One region of the Gordonia sp. KTR9 genome, then DNA from elsewhere that is predicted to be linked to it. Evidence: predicted binding sites of a transcription regulator. Region 1 holds the regulator's gene; each other region holds the start of a gene.
What was found. Region 1 encodes LexA, which represses DNA repair genes until DNA is damaged. Its sites were predicted from a motif close to CGAACANNTGTTCG; they were not measured.

Region 2: the regulator LexA is predicted to act here: its motif matches at 3,088-3,101, upstream of KTR9_RS02540 (HNH endonuclease signature motif containing protein).
Region 3: the regulator LexA is predicted to act here: its motif matches at 3,448-3,461, upstream of KTR9_RS22560 (HNH endonuclease signature motif containing protein).

What each region holds. Positions count from the first base shown of each region.
Region 1 covers NC_018581.1:2,423,277-2,428,629, forward strand. Annotated here, with positions in the region: gene KTR9_RS11800 (DeoR/GlpR family DNA-binding transcription regulator) at 1-411, opposite strand, end outside; gene KTR9_RS11805 (phosphoenolpyruvate--protein phosphotransferase) at 562-2,271, shown strand; gene lexA (transcriptional repressor LexA) at 2,249-2,953, opposite strand; gene KTR9_RS11820 (LysM peptidoglycan-binding domain-containing protein) at 3,221-3,760, shown strand; gene nrdR (transcriptional regulator NrdR) at 3,860-4,351, shown strand; gene hrpA (ATP-dependent RNA helicase HrpA) at 4,325-5,353, opposite strand, start outside.
Region 2 covers NC_018581.1:400,165-405,517, forward strand. Annotated here, with positions in the region: gene tgt (tRNA guanosine(34) transglycosylase Tgt) at 89-1,363, shown strand; gene KTR9_RS02540 (HNH endonuclease signature motif containing protein) at 1,403-3,073, opposite strand; gene KTR9_RS02545 (SDR family NAD(P)-dependent oxidoreductase) at 3,203-4,120, opposite strand; gene KTR9_RS02550 (carbohydrate kinase family protein) at 4,210-5,166, opposite strand; gene KTR9_RS02555 (class II aldolase/adducin family protein) at 5,163-5,353, opposite strand, start outside.
Region 3 covers NC_018581.1:4,882,956-4,888,308, forward strand. Annotated here, with positions in the region: gene KTR9_RS22555 (serine/threonine-protein kinase) at 1-1,778, shown strand, start outside; gene KTR9_RS22560 (HNH endonuclease signature motif containing protein) at 1,775-3,424, opposite strand; gene KTR9_RS22565 (acetate/propionate family kinase) at 3,696-4,898, opposite strand; gene pta (phosphate acetyltransferase) at 4,895-5,353, opposite strand, start outside.

The DNA.
Region 1 (5,353 bases):
ATGGGTGCCGGCCAGCAGACCGGCGATGGGCAGGCTGTTGGTGAACAGGGTGAGTCTCCGATCCGGCGCGGTGGCCTCGGCGGCGCGGTAGGTCGTGGTACCGGCATCGAAGAGCACGGAACCGCCGTCCGGCGGCAGGAAGCGGATCGCCGCGCGGCCGATCGCGGTCTTCTGTTCGATCTGGCTCGACTCGCGCTCGTCGATCCCGAGTTCGCCCAGAGCCCGCATGACCTCGGCGCGGACGGCACCTCCGTGGACACGCTGCAGATGCCCGGCACGCTCCAGAACGGCGAGGTCTCGACGGACGGTCTCGCTGGTGACGTCGAATTTCTCGGCGAGCGCGGCCACGGATGCCCGCCCCGCGACGCGCACCTCGTCGACGATCGCCTGTTGTCTCTCCTCGGCGTACACATCGCTCCGATCTGAAGGTTCCAGCCACCCCGCTTGTTGAGGCGTGTTGGATTGGATGTTGTAGTAATTGTGTTTACGCCTGTTTGTGTTGACAAGTCAAGCACTTTTTGTAACGGTGGTCACATCGATAGTCGAGTGAGAGGCAAGACGATGGCGCAGATCCTGACAGGGACCCCGGTGGTCGGCGGACTGGCGCACGGTCCGGCGCTGTGGCCGGGCGAGCGGCCCGATCACTCGCCGGAGACGCTCGGCGTCGGCGTGGAGATCCCCGAGGAGCGCCGCGCCGACGAGGTGACGCGCTTCGCCTCGGCTGCCGGGGCCGTCGCCGCGCGACTGCGCACGCGCGCCTCCCAGAACACCGGGGTGGCCGCGGAGGTGCTCGCGGCGACCGCGGGGCTGGCCGAGGACCGGGGATGGATCGGTTCCGCGACGGCGCTCATCACCAAGGGCGCCTCCGCCGAAGCCGCGGCCGTCGCGGCCACCGAGCAGTTCGCGGCGGTGTTCACCAAACTCGGCGGGCTGATGGCCGAGCGGGTCACCGATCTCAACGACGTCCGCGACCGCGTGCTCGCCGAACTGCTCGGCCTGCCCGAGCCGGGTGTGCCGACACCGCAGGTGCCGTCGGTGTTACTCGCCGACGATCTTGCGCCCGCCGACACCGCCGGCCTCGACCCGGCGAGCACGATCGCGCTCGTCACCCGATTGGGCGGCCCCACCAGTCACACCGCGATCATCGCGCGGCAGCTGGGGATCCCATGCGTCGTCGCGGTCACTGATCTGGCCGAGATCGAGCCCGGCACAACCGTTCTCGTCGACGGAACAACCGGTCGCATCGAGGTCGAGCCCGATGCGGACACGGCCCGGGCACGCGTCGAGGAGGACCGGCGACGCGCCGAGGTCGTCGCCGGCTGGACGGGTCCGGGGCGCACCGCCGACGGCGTGGGTGTGTCAGTGCTCGCCAATGTCGCCGACGGATCGTCGGCACGGGCCGCGGCCGGACACCCCGTCGAGGGTGTCGGACTCTTCCGCACCGAACTCGCCTTCCTCGAACGCGCGGACGAACCGTCGGTGGACGAGCAGGCCGGGATCTACCGTGAGGTCCTCGGTGCTTTCGACGGGCGGAAGGTGGTGATCCGCACCCTCGACGCCGGCTCGGACAAACCGCTCCGCTTCGTGACGCATCCCGACGAGTCCAATCCGGCGCTGGGGGTCCGTGGGGATCGAATCGCCCTGGCGCATCCCGAGATCCGCGCACATCAGCTCGACGCGATCGCGCTGGCCGCCGCCGGCTCGAAGGTCGCGCCGTGGGTCATGGCGCCGATGATCGCCTCGCCGGCGGAGGCGCGTGTGTTCGCCGCGGAAGTCCGGGGTCGGGGTCTGGTCGCGGGGGTCATGATCGAGGTGCCCGCGGCGGCGATCCTCGCCGAGGCCGTGCTCGCCGAGGTGGACTTCGTGTCCATCGGTACCAACGATCTGACGCAGTACACGATGGCGGCCGATCGGATGTCGGCCGATCTCGCCGGGCTGACCGACCCGTGGCAACCCGCCGTGCTCAGCCTGATCGCGGGTGTCGCCGCAGCGGGTGTCCGACAGGGCAAGCCGGTCGGGGTCTGCGGTGAGGCGGCCGCCGATCCGAATCTCGCCTGCGTCCTCGTGGGTCTCGGGGTGACCTCGCTGTCCAGTGCGCCCGCCGCGGCCGCCGCGGTGGGGGCCAGGCTCGGTGCGGTGACCACCCAGGACTGCCGTGCTGCCGCCGACGCCGCGCTGGCCACGTCCGATCCTGCCGCGGCGCGCGAAGCGGCCGCGGCAGTGCTCGACCGTTCGGTCGGCGGAGAGGTCAGATTCGCCGCATCACGGTGACGACCTTGCCGAGGATCACGGCGTCGTTGCCCGGGATGGGATCGAACAGTTCGTTGTGCGGCATCAGCCACACGTTGGCGCCCTGACGCTTGAAGGTCTTCACCGTGGCCTCGCCGTCGATCATCGCCGCGACGATGTCGCCGTTGTCGGCGACGTTCTGCTGCCGGACCACCACCCAGTCGCCGTCACAGATGGCCGCGTCGATCATCGATTCGCCCACGACGCGCAGCAGAAACAGCGAGCCCTCGCCGACCAGCTCGCGAGGAAGCGGGAACACGTCCTCGACCGCCTCCTCGGCCAGGATCGGACCACCGGCCGCGATACGACCGAGGACCGGCACGAAGGTCGGCTCGGGTAGTTGACCGGCCGAGGGGGTCTCCGGCGACGGCGGCTCGCTCGGGGCGATGTTGACCGCACGGGGCCGGTTCGCATCTCGCTTGAGCAGGCCCTTGCGTTCCAGCGTTCGCAGCTGGTGGGCGACCGACGATGTCGAGGCGAGGCCGACCTCGTCGCCGATCTCGCGGATGCTGGGCGGATAACCGCGCTCGCGAACCGAGCGGCGGATCACCTCCAGGACCCCGAGCTGTCGCGGGGTGAGTGAGGCCTCGGCGGCGGCGACGTCGATCGGGGCCTCGTCGTCGACTCCCCGCGCTCGGCCGCGCCTGTCGCCGGTGTCACTCATGTTCGGTTCCTCTCGTCTTCGGAACGTGCAGGTAGATGGCCCGTGGGATGTCCGGTGGGGATGTTCAGCCGGGTCCGAGCCTAGCGGAGTGCAACCCTCACCTCAAACATTTGTTCGATGTGTCGCGAGACTTTGTCGGTGCGCCGTGCTACAAATTCGAACATCAGTGCATCGAACACCTGATCGAAGTTCGAACACCGACGGCACCACACATCACACCAGAAGATCTCACCCAGAGGATCTCGCACCGAACACTCGGAGGGCACCATGCGCACCGACACTCTCGTCGCTCCCGTCCGTACCGACCGTCCCGACACCGTTCGGGCGCGTACCGATCGCGCCGATCGCGTCCGGACCCGTGCCCCGCTGTCCGACGGTCGGCGCCCGGTCGACAACCGGCCGGCAGGCAACCGCCCGGCGGGCGGGTCACCGCTGACCCCGCGTGTCGGCGCCACGAGCTGCGGATCGGCGGTGGGGTCCAGGGGCCGGGGCCCTCTCGCGCCGGACGCCGCGGTGTTCCGTCGCCGTCGCCGCACCGCGGTGGCGGTCCTCGCCGGCGTCGGGCTGGCGTTCGTCGTGTGGGTGTTCGGCGTCGTCGGCCAGAACTACTCGGACTCGATGACCCCTGCCGCCGTGAGTGCGGAGGTCGTCCACGTGCGCGCGGGGGACTCCCTGAGCACGATCGCCGGCCGGGTGGCGCCGGAGATGCCGCGCGAGATCGTGATCGACGAAATCGTCGCGATGAACGATCTGCCCACGAGTGCGCTGCAGGTGGGTCAGCCCCTGCTCACCCCCCGGTACCGCTGAGGCCGGGCGGTATCCTCGATGTCACAGGGGCCGGCCGAGAAGCGGCGGAGCGCACGGATTCGTTGCGTTTCAGCGTCCCGCGACCTGCGTGAGGACACGATGCGCTGCCCCTTCTGCAAGAACGACGACACCAAGGTCATCGACTCGCGTGTCGCAGACGAAGGGCAGGCCATCCGACGCCGCCGCTCGTGCGTGGAGTGCGGCCGCCGTTTCTCGACCGTGGAGAGCGCCGTGCTCGCCGTGGTCAAACGCAACGGTGTGACCGAGCCGTTCAGTCGCGAGAAGGTGATGCGCGGTGTCCGACGCGCCTGTCAGGGCCGACACGTCGCCGAGGACGCACTCGCCCAGCTCGCCCAGCAGGTGGAGGACACGGTGCGCGCCAGCGGATCGGCCGAGATCCCCAGCAACGAGGTCGGTCTGGCGATCCTGGGTCCGCTCCGCGATCTCGACGAAGTGGCGTACCTGCGGTTCGCCTCGGTGTACCGGTCGTTCGACTCGGTGGAGGATTTCCAGCGCGAGATCGACGACCTGAAGTCGGCGTCCGGCGGGCGGGCCGACACCGTCTCAGCCGAGCCGGTCCAGAGCTCGTAGGACCCGTTTCTCCGAGACGGGAAACGCGGTACCGAGACGCTGGGCGAACAATCCCACCCGTAGTTCCTCGACAAGCCACTGCGCTTCGTCGTCGACGATCGCCCGTCGGTGTTCCGGCACCTGTTCGAGTCGTTGGGCCCACCGTTCGACGACTCGATCGATGACCGCCACACCGGCCTGGTCGCGCGCTGCCGACCCGGGCAGCGCCTCCAGACGTGCCTGCGCACCTTCGAGGTAGCGCGGCAGGTTCTCCAGGTGCCGTCGGGCGGTGGCTGCGACGAATCCGTCGAACACGAGGTGGTCGATCTGCTCGGCGACGTCGTCGGCGGCCAGCGAACCGGCGTGCCGGTCGATCGCCGCCCGGACCGGCGCCATTCGTTCGAGCGCCGCGACGGCGAGCGAGAAGTAGTCCGGCGCGGCCTCCGTGATCCGTGGCCGGATACGCTCCAGGAATTCCGAAAATGCTTGTGGCGAGCGAAGAGCCGTCAGCTCGGCGTCGTCGACGCCGGCGACGGTATCCCGGATGGCCCGTCGTGTGCAGTCGGCGAGCAGCGCCTCGGTGTCCGCATACGGGCTCTGGCTCAGGGCGAGTCGCGCCGCCGGGCCCAGGGATCCCGCGATTCGCTTGTGCAGCGGTGGTATCGCCAGATCGAGGAGGGCGACGATGCCGCGACGCAGCAGCCGGTCGCGGGTCTCGGGAGTCGCCGCGTCGACGGCGATGACGCCTCGCGTGCGTCCCTTCTCGTCGGACACCGCGTCGATCGTCGGGTACCTGGTCAGCCGTTGTCCGGCGACGTCGACCGTCTTCTGGTCGGCGAGCGTGCCGATCCCGTCGGCGGTCCAGTTCCGGTACAGCGTGCGTGACACCGTTCTCGGTGCCGCCGGCGTCCGGGTCTGCTGGAGCTCGGACAACGAGTCGGCCCGGGCGATGATCTGTCCGGATCCGTCGGCGACCGCGAAATGCATCCGAAGGTGTGCCGGTACCCGGTCGGTGTCGAAATC
Region 2 (5,353 bases), 2.0 Mb from region 1:
TCACCACCGTAGCGAATGGGATGCCACCGGCCGAACAGGTTGCCGGTGCCTCGCGCCGGTTTGGGGTGGGCGCCCTCGACCTGCGAAGATGCTGGACGTGAGCAGTACCGGAACCGATATCGCCGACCCGACCTACGTCGTCGGCACCACCCTGGCCGGCACCCGCGGGCGCACGGGGACGATCACCACACCGCACGGACCGATCCGCACCCCTGCGTTCGTTCCCGTCGGTACCAAGGCGACGGTCAAGACGGTCCTGCCGGAATCTGTCTCCGCCCTCGGCGCCCAGGCGGTGCTCGCCAATGCCTACCACCTGTATCTACAGCCGGGGCCCGAGATCATCGACGCTGCCGGTGGGCTCGGGGCGTTCATGAACTGGCGGGGTCCCACCTACACCGACAGTGGCGGCTTCCAGGTCATGTCGCTGGGTGCGGGGTTCAAGAAGGTCATCTCGATGGAGGCCACCGGCACCCCCGACGACGACCTCACCGCCAACGGCAAGGAACGGCTCTCGCGGGTCGACGACGACGGGGTGACCTTCAAGTCGCACCTCGACGGGTCGGCCCACCGGTTCACGCCGGAGGTGTCGATGCAGATCCAGCACCAGCTCGGGGCAGACATCATCTTCGCCTTCGACGAGCTGACCACGCTGATGAACACCCGCGAGTACCAGGTCAATTCGCTGGAGCGAACCCGCCTGTGGGCGATTCGGTGCCTCGACGAACACAACCGGTTGAGTGTCGAGCGTGCGCACCGTCCCCAGCAGTCGCTGTGGGGTGTCATCCAGGGCGCCCAATACGAGGCCCTTCGTCGCAAGGCGGCCCGCGATCTCGTCGCGTTGAGCGAGGCGGACCGCGCGGTCGGCGGAAAGGGTTTCGGTGGCTACGGCATCGGCGGGGCGCTCGAGAAGGACAACCTCGGCACGATCGTCGGCTGGGTGAACGACGAGCTCCCCGAGGACTCGCCGAAACACCTGCTCGGGATCAGTGAACCCGACGACATCTTCACCGCCATCGAGAACGGTGTGGACACCTTCGACTGCGTGTCGCCGACCCGGGTCGCCCGCAACGGCGCGATCTATTCACTCGACGGCCGGTACAACGTCACCAATGCGAAGTACCGCAGCGACTTCCGGCCGCTCGACCCCGAGGTCGAGAATTACACGTCGCAATACAGCCGGGCCTACCTGCACCATCTGTTCAAAGCCAAGGAGGGGTTGGGTGCAACCCTGGCGACATTGCACAACGTGTCCTTCATCGTCACCCTCGTCGACCGTGCCCGCGAAGCCATCGAGAACGGCACCTACACCGAGTACCGCGACGAGTTCCTGCGCCGCTACTACGGAGCTTCCCGGAATTCATGATCTCGCCCACCGCGTCGGTGTTGTCGTGACCGGCGGTGTCTAGAAGGGTGGCGGGTTGGCGTCGTTCCAGCGCTTCTCGGCGCGCTGTTGGCGTCGGAAGTCGTTGGTGCGCAACTGGTTCAGTGTGTCGCGTGCCGGGTGGTCGGGCGGCCGGCCGGGAGCGAGCCGGTTGAACAGGTCGCGTCCGTTGTAGGCGTTGCCGACGAACATGTGGCCGGTGGGTGTGGTGAACCAGGCCGTCAGGAACTCGTCCTGGTGGTCCTGCCAGCTGGTGAAGGTCTTGATCCGGTGGTGAAACCGGCACAGCGGTTTGAGGTTGCGCGCTTCGGTGCGGCCACCGCGACGTGGGTCGGAGTGGTCGAACGGGTCGGTGTGGTCGAGATCGATCTGCCACACCGGCGCATTGCAGCCCGGGAAGGTGCAGCACAACTCGCCCGCCCGCACCAAAGCCTGGAGCTTTCTCGACGGGGCGTACTTCGTTGTCGAGGGGTCCGCGTCGGGCCCTGGGGCCGCGTCGGCTGCAGTGGATGCGGGCTGGATGTAGGTGCGTCGGGCTTCGGCGAGCAGCCGGCGGGCGGTGTCGGCGTCGATGATGCCGTGCCGGTCGAGGAACGCGGGGTCGTTGTCGAGGCCGATCAACGTCGACAGGTTCACCACGATGTGGAAGGTCGCGCGCGGCGCATTCGGGGACGACGGCGAGGCGTGCGAGTCCAGCGGCTCGGCGACGATCGCGTCGACGGCTGGTGCGTCGGCGGGAGTGTCGGTGTCGCCCCTGGTTTCGTCGAGCTCCTGTCCCGCAGTGGTGTCGGGTTCGGCTGCGGCAGCGTCGCAGTCAGCGCAGTGGCATGTCAGGGCGACTTCGCCGCGAGCGAGTGCTTTGAGCGCGTCGGCACGCCGCATCGGCAGGGTCCGTGGGTCACCGGCGTGGACGGCGGTGGCCATCGCCGACAGGCGGGCGTCGAACTCGGCGGCGTCGGCGTCGGGCAAGGTACCCGAGATCCGGGATTGGCCGGGGGTGAACCGGTCGGGGGCGATGGTCACGTTGCGGTCGGCGGTCACCCGCTCTTTGCGTCGCCGGAGCGCATCAGGTGCCCAGGCGGCGACGATGGCGTCGATCATGGCGGTGAACCGTGCTGTGGACATGGGTGCGCGGGCGAAGATGGCCTCGGCGAGGTGGGCGTCCACTGTTTGCATCTCGTCGGCGTCGGTGATCAGGTCGGTGCGTTTGAGTGCGATGAGGAAGCGGCGCTTGTCGATTCGTCCGCAGGCCAAGGCGTGGCCGGTGAAGGACAGTCGGTAGCGCAGGGCGTCACCGGCCATGATGAGGTCTTTCGCCTCGGCCGGGGTCACTGTGAGGGTGGCGCCGACTTCGGCGATGGCCTGCTCGAGCCCGTCGGGCCCGAACTGTTCGTAGGGGTCCTCACCGGCGGCCACCCGCGCCGACAACGCGGCGAACGCTTCGAGGGAGTCGAGTTCACCGCTGTGCACCTGGGCGCGTCGCTGCGCGTAGTCCATCGCACGTTCGTCGTGAATGAGGCTGGCCACGGTCATCATCTGATGCGCCGCCGAAGCAGCCAGTCCCGCACAATGATTCAGGACCTCGACTAGTTCGGCGGCAGAGAGTTCATCGTCAGCACGCAGGCGCGGCTCGACAGAATCGCGCGATGTATCCACCGATGTGGTGGATTCCGCCCCCGCCCCCGATGACATACCTCCATATTACTCGAACATACGTTCGAGTCAAGGGTTGATCTGCCCTGTTCTCGGGCGGCCTACAAATCGAACCACGACGTACTGACAGGCCAACGAGTTCGAGGTCGGTGGTGTCGGCGGCTGGTCTCAGCGGGCGTCCTCGGCGACCATCCGTTCGCGGATGCCGCCGGAGACACCCGTGCTGTCCGGGTTCGGGTCGTGGATCGCTCCCGGATGCGGCGCGACGGGGGTTCCTTTCTCGGTCTCCGATTTCGCGACCACCGCCGAGAACCGTTCGGTGAGTCCCGGCATGACCTGGTGAGAAGCGTTGGCGGCCTTGGCCTTGTAGCCGACAGGCTGGTCGAGCTTCGGGTCGGTGCAGGCGGCGACGATCGCATCGACGACGATCTGCGGATCGTCCATCGCGGACATGCGCGGTTCGTGCCCCGTGTAATTGGCGGCGTGGACCCACCACGGGGTGTCCACCGCCCACGGCATGATGGTGCCCACCTTGATGTCGTCGTCGCCGGCCATACGGAGCTCTTCGCTCAACGAGTGTCCGAGGCTGCGGACCGCCGCTTTGGTTGCCGCATAGGTGTTCTGGAGCGCGATGGGCACCGCGCTGTCGACCGAACCGACGTTCACCAGCGTGCCGCGACCCTGCGACCGGAAGACGCGTAGCGCCGCGTGCGCGCCGTAGATCAACCCCTTGAGGTTCACGTCGACGAGGCGGGCGTGGTCCTCGATCGGGATGTCCCAGAAGTATCCGACCGCTCCCACACCGACGTTGTTCACCCATACGTCGATGGAGCCGAACCGGTCGATCGCGGCGGATGCGAGATGGACGACCGCTCGAGGGTCGCTGACATCGGTGGTCACCGCCAGCGCGGACCCGCCCTGGGCGGTGATCTCCGCGACGACCTCGTCGAGAACCGCCGTTCGCCGCGCCGCGACCACCACGTTCGCGCCGAGTTCGGCCAGTCGCACCGCGGCGCCGCGGCCGAATCCGCTGGACGCACCGGCGATGACGACGGTGGAACCGTCGATCGATTTCTTGTCGGTCATGGCGAGCACCTCTCCCGTCCTGTCGGCAACAGTGGTGATCGCCTACCCGAGGGCGAGTCGGCCAAACCGGCGGTCGGTCGGGCGAGAGTTCAACCGACGGCGTGGGCCCGCCGAAATGTCTCGATCGCGTCGAGGTCGTAGGAGTTGGCGGCGGTCCCGATGCCCTGGGCGACGTGCGCGGCGACCGCGCAACCGAGTTCGGCGGAGTCGGCGAGGCCGAGCCCGCGGAGCCGGCCGGTGATGAAACCGGCGGAGAACGCGTCGCCGCAGCCGGTGGTGTCGACCACGTCCACTGAGTACGCCGGTACTGCGATCGTGTCGTCGCCGGTCACGACCAGTGCGCCGTCGGCGCCGCGGGTGAGCGCGACGCATCCGACGCCACGGTCCACGAGCGTGCGTGCACCGTCCGCGAGGTCGTCCGAACCGGTCAGCCCACGGGTCTGTTCGTCGTTGGGCATCAGGTAGTCGATGTGGGGAAGCGCGTCGGCGATCCATTCGAGAAGCCCGGGGTCGCCACCCGACAGCAGGTCCGCCGACGTCGTGATCCCGCGGTCGCGGGCTCGGCCCAGGAGCTCGGCGGCCACCGGACCGCCGAGGAACTCGGGGCCGCCGAGGTGCAGGTGATCCAGCCCGTCGAACGCGCCGGGATCGAGGTCGTCGAGTACGAACTGCGCGTTGGCGCCGATGCAGTGCCAGGCGGGACGGTCCCCGTTGGGCCGCACGGGAATGACCGACGACGACGTCTGGACCTCCGCCTTCGGAACGAGCCCGCGTGTGTGGACGCCTTCGGCGTCGAGCAATGCGGTCAGCGAACGCCCGATCGAGTCGGCGCCGATCGCACCGTGGGTTCGGACGGCGGCGCCGAGCCGGGCGAGGACGAGCGCGGTGCCGCCCGCGGTACCGGCTGCCGAGAAGCCGATGGACTCGACGAGCGCGCCGTCGGAGTTCTGGGGGATGGCCTCGATCCCGACGACGTGGATGTCGAGCACGTGGACGCCCACGGTCGCGATCGTGAGCGGGACGGTCGACGGCGAGGGGGGTGTCACGTGCGTTTCTCCTGGGGCGTCCCGTAGTCCAGTCGGACCGCCTGGGCGACGGTGGACTGTTGCTCGTCGGCGGTCAGCTCACGGGGCCGGCCCATGCTGCAGGTCCGGTGGAAGAGAGTGGCCAGCCACTCCAGCAGCAGCGCATTCTCCACGGCGTCGGCCAGGCTCGAGCCTCGTGCCACCGAAC
Region 3 (5,353 bases), 2.5 Mb from region 1:
CGGTCGCGGAGCGGCAGTTCCTGGCCTCGGTCAACCATCCCGGGATCGTGAAGATCTACAACTTCGTCGAGCACGTCGACGACGATGACCGCTTCGGGTACATCGTGATGGAGTACATCGGCGGCCAGACGCTCAAGCAGATCACCGGAGGTGATCCCGACAACGCCCTGCTCTCGGTGGAGCAGGGTTTGGCCTACATCCTGGAAGTACTTCTCGCCGTGGGCTATCTGCATTCGGTCGGACTGGTCTACAACGACGTCAAACCCGAGAACATCATGGTCGGCAGCGACGAGGTGAAGCTGATCGATCTGGGCGCCGTCTCCCCGATCAACGGCTACGGACACCTGTACGGGACGCCCGGCTTCCAGGCACCGGAGATCGTCAAGACCGGACCGCAGATCGCGACCGACATCTACAGCATCGGACGCACCCTCGCGGTCCTCACCGTGCCGATGGAGATGCGGAACGGGCGCTACGTCGACGGCCTGCCCGCCGCGTCGAAAACGCCTGTTTTCCGGAACAACCCGTCGTACTACCGGCTCCTGCAGCGCGCCACGGCACCCGACCCGGCCGACCGCTTCGTCTCCGCGGAGGAGATGAGCACCCAGGTGCTGAACGTGCTGCGTGAGACGGTCGCCGTCCACACCGGGGTTCCGCGACCCGCACTGTCGACGGTGTTCACGCCGCAGCGCTCGACTTTCGGCACCGACCTCATGCTCGCGCCCGTCGACGGTTTCTTCGACCCCGATCAGGCGGCGTTCTACGACCCGGTGGACATCGCCAACGCGCTGCCCGTACCGCTGGTCAACCCGCTCGATCCGGCGGCGAGCCTGCTCACGTCGGCGGCGCTGTCGGATCCGCGTCAGACCCTCGACTCGATCAACACCGCGCGGGCGGAGGGTTTCGCCTCGCTCTTCGGCGGGCGGCCGGTCGAGAACGCCCACCCCTCACGGGAGATCGACCTCGCCGAGGCCCGCGCGCATCTGCAGCTCGACGACGTCGACACCGCGCTCGCCCTCCTCCAGGAAGTCCGTGCCCACCACGGCGATTCGTGGCGGGTCGAGTGGTACATGGGTATCTGCGCGCTGATGAACGACGAGCCAGAACTGGCCTATGAGCGCTTCGACGAGGTCCTGGGTGCGATGCCCGGTGAGGTCGCACCCAAGCTCGCCGTCGCGGGTACGGCCGAACTCATCGGCCGCTGGCTCGCCGACGAGAACGGTCCGGCGAAATCCGCGGAGAAGATCGCCAAACTGTATGACGTTGCGCAGCACCATTATCACGATCTGTGGCTGACCGATCACAGCATCGTGACCGCCGCGTTCGGTCTGGCCCGGCTCGCGGTGGCGGCCGGTGACATCGAGGCCGCCATCCAGCCGCTCGACGAGGTTCCCGCGACCAGCCGCCACTTCAACACCGCACGCGCGACGGCGATCATCGCGCTCGTCCACGGACGGCCCACCACCCAGGTGACCCGTGAGCAGATCGTCGAGGCGGCCCGGCGCCTGGAACAGATCCCGGACACCGAACCGCGCAAGGCCCGGATGCTGCTGATCGTGCTCGGCACCGCGCTGGGCTGGATTCACGACAACCCCGACGACGCCCTGCTGGACAAAGAACCGTCCACACTGCTCGGATTCCCGTTCACCGAGTACGGGATTCGGACCGGCACAGAGCGCTCGCTGCGTCAGTTGGCACGTCTGACCCGCACCAACCGGGACCACCGGTTCATGCTCGTCGACCTCGCCAACTACGTTCGGCCGAATACGCTGTTCTAGGACGACCTGAAGGGTGCAATTGCGTTACGCACCAGCGGTTCTTGGCTGAGGAGATCCTCGAGGTGTGCCTCGACCAGCGACAGACGGGTGCGATGCACGCGCCGTGGTGGTCGGACGTCGATGACGTGGCTGATCGTCAGGCGCAGGTCATCGCAGTTTCGATTGTCTGGGCGTGAGTCGCCGCCGGACCGTGTTGGTTGTCCGTGGATCTCGTCGCGCACAGTGTTCAAGTGTGTCGTGAACCGCCGGGGTATGTCGGGTCGGCGGTTGAGGCGGTCGGGGTTGGGTGGTGCGCCGGGTTCGGCGTTCAATCGCCAGACGCAGCGGCCTTCGTCGGGTCCGGACCGTTCGATCCGGGTGGTGTACTGGCCGGGCTGGTCACCGACCATGCGGTTGTGCCGCGGGCAGGCCGGCGCGAGGTCGTCGATGTCGGTGAGACCACCCTTGGCCCAATCCTTGTGGGCGTGATGGAGTTCGACGTGGGTTGCGGGTTGATCGCACCCGGGAGCGGAGCACACTTCGCCGTCGGGGCGGGCGAACGAGACGAAGCGTTGTTCGCGGGTGGCCAGACGCTTGCCCCTACCGAAGTACAGCGGCACGGCGGTGGCGTCTTTGAAGATCGCCAACCACGGCTGAACCTCACCGGCCATGGCGATCAGGTCGGGGATGGGTAGCAGGGTTCCGGTGGCGGTGGTGGCGAGGCCGGCTTCGCGGATCAGGTCGCCGAGGTCGGCTTTGATGATCAGTTGCACGGGCAGGCCGCGGTGCGAGGTGCCGAGAGTCCCGTCCGCGAAACCCGCGGTGAGTGCGGCGTCGAGCGCGTCGTGATTCGTCTGGGCGAGGGTGCGCTGGTCGCGGTCGGCGGCGGTGGCCAGGGCGTCGGGGTCGGCAGCTCCGGCCGGCCCGCGGGGTGAGGCGGGGTCGTCTGGGTTGTTGAGTCCGGGCTTACCCCAGACCGCGAACATCATCGTGAGTCGGGCGACGAGTTCGGGGGTCAGGGTGCCCGATATCTTGGCGGTGCCGTCAGCTCGTTGTCGGCCGATCCACAGGTTGCGGCGTCGTTTGTGGTCGGTGTCGTCGGCGAGTGTGCCGTCGGGGTCGAGGTGGGCGAGCAGGCGCGCGCCGAGTTGGGTGATGTCGGCGGGGGTGTGGGCTACGGCGATCTCGGCCATCTGTCGTTCGGCAGCGACCTTCACATCGTGGTCGACAGCGTTCGGGATGTGGTCGAGGACGTCGAGGGCGGCCTGGATGTGTGCGGTTCCGGCAGTCCCTGTGGCGAAAGCTTCTGCCAGTGTGGGGTGTTCGGGCTCCAGGCGATCGCCGTTGAGGCACGTGAGCGTGGCGGTGGCATTGAGGTGCTTGCGCCGTCGCACAGGATTGGTGATGCGGAGGCGATGGTTCATGAACTGGGTGAGTGTGCGGTATCCGGTCTTGCGTGGCAGGTCGCGAGCCTCGGCTTCGGCGACGTGGCGGTCGCCGGCGTAAGTGGTTCGCGCGATGGCCCGTTCGGTGGCAGAGGCGACGTCGATCAGTTCCTCGTCGGTGCACGGGGACAGGTCGACGGTCCGCAGTTCGTCGAGGATCGCATTCAGCTCGGCCACCAGCTCGACAGCACGAGGTTGTGATGCGGCGGATTCGTCAGACATGGTCACCCCCCGGAGACGTTGCGCGAATACATGTTCGAGCGTAGCGGCTATAACGCTGGTGTGCAACGGTTTTCGCTTACCCGCTGCAGAGCGCATCTTGTCGGTGGTGCGTGGTAGGGACGGCCGAATATCGAACCACCCTGCGGCTTGGTCTCTTACCCGTCAGCCTTCCGAACGCAGCCATCCTGGAACATCAGCGGCGCCGTACTCCTTCAGTGCCGGTATATCGACCTTCGAGTACGCGGTCCAGACGATGCCGACCCACCGGGAATCAACCCCCGACGACCGCCGCCGACTGCCTCGCGATGGCCAGCTCTTCATTGGTCGGCACCACGAGCACATCCACGGCGCTGTCATCCGCCGATATCCGCCGAGGAGCCTTGCCGCGCAGAGCGTTCCGCTCCTCGTCGACAACGATCCCGAACCCCTCCAGGCCCGCCAGCGCACGAGACCGGACGACTGCCGAGTTCTCACCGACCCCAGCCGTGAAGGTGATCGCGTCGACGCGCCCGAGGGCGAAGGCGTAGGCTCCGAGGTAGCGACGTAGGCGATGGATGTAGACGTCGAAGGCGCGACGGGCCGCGTCGTCGCCGGAGTCCATCAGCTCGGTGATGGTGCGGAAGTCGTTCTCGCCGCACAGACCTCGAAGTCCCGAACGCTTGTTGAGCAGCGTGTCGATCTCGCCGACCGACAGATTCGCCACCCGGTTCAGGTGCAACACCAGCCCGGGGTCGATGTCACCGCTGCGGGTTCCCATGACCAGCCCCTCCAGCGGGGTCATACCCATCGACGTGTCGATGGGCTGTCCGCCGGCGATGGCCGAGGCCGACGCGCCGTTGCCGAGATGCAGCACGATCTGGTTCAGCGACGCCGGGTCGCGGTCCAGGAACTCGGCCACCCGGCCGGCCACGTACTCATGGCTGGTGCCGTGAAAACCGTAGCGGCGGATCGCATGTTCGTCGGCCACCGCACGGTCGATGGCGTACGTCGCGGACGAGTCGGGGAGCCCGTGGAAGAAGGCGGTGTCGAAGACCGCGACCGACGGAACGTCGGGCAGCAACTCCTGTGCCGCCAGGATGCCGACCAGGTTGGCCGGATTGTGCAGCGGTGCCAGCGGGGAGATCCGCTCGATCTCCGAGATCACCTCGGGGGTCACCACGGTCGGCTCGTAGAACGACCTGCCGCCGTGGACCACCCGGTGCCCCACCGCACTCAGTCCCGCCTTTGCCAAGTCGGTTCCGTTGTCGGCGAAGAAACGCTCCGCACGCCGGACCGCGGCGAGGTGATCGTCGAGTTGCAATGTCTCGGTGACCGTCTCACCGTTCTGCTCATGCGTCATCGACGAACCGGCATCGCCGATCCGCTCCGCGATGCCCTCGGCGATCACCGTGCCGTCCGCCGGCTGCACCAGTTGATACTTCAGCGACGACGAGCCGGCATTGAACACCAGCACCGCACCGGACGCCCCGCTCATCGACCGGCCTCGTCGTCGGCGGCGGCGTTCCCCGTGATCGGGTCCACATCCCCCTGTTGGGCCTGGATCGCGGTGATGGCCACGGTGTTCACGATGTCGGATACGAGAGCTCCACGACTCAGATCGTTGATCGGTTTGTTCAATCCCTGCAGCACCGGGCCGATCGCGATCGCGCCCGCGCTGCGCTGAACCGCCTTGTACGTGTTGTTGCCGGTGTTCAGATCGGGGAAGATCAACACGGTCGCGCGACCGGCGACCGGCGAATCGGGCATCTTGGTCTTCGCCACCGACGGTTCCACCGCGGCGTCGTACTGGATGGGTCCCTCGACCAGCAGCCCGGGTTCCCGCTCGCGCACGAGTTCGGTAGCCGTCTTTACCTTCTCGACGTCGGCGCCCGACCCGGACGTTCCCGTGGAGTAGGACAGCATCGCGACCCGCGGATCGATGCCGAAGGC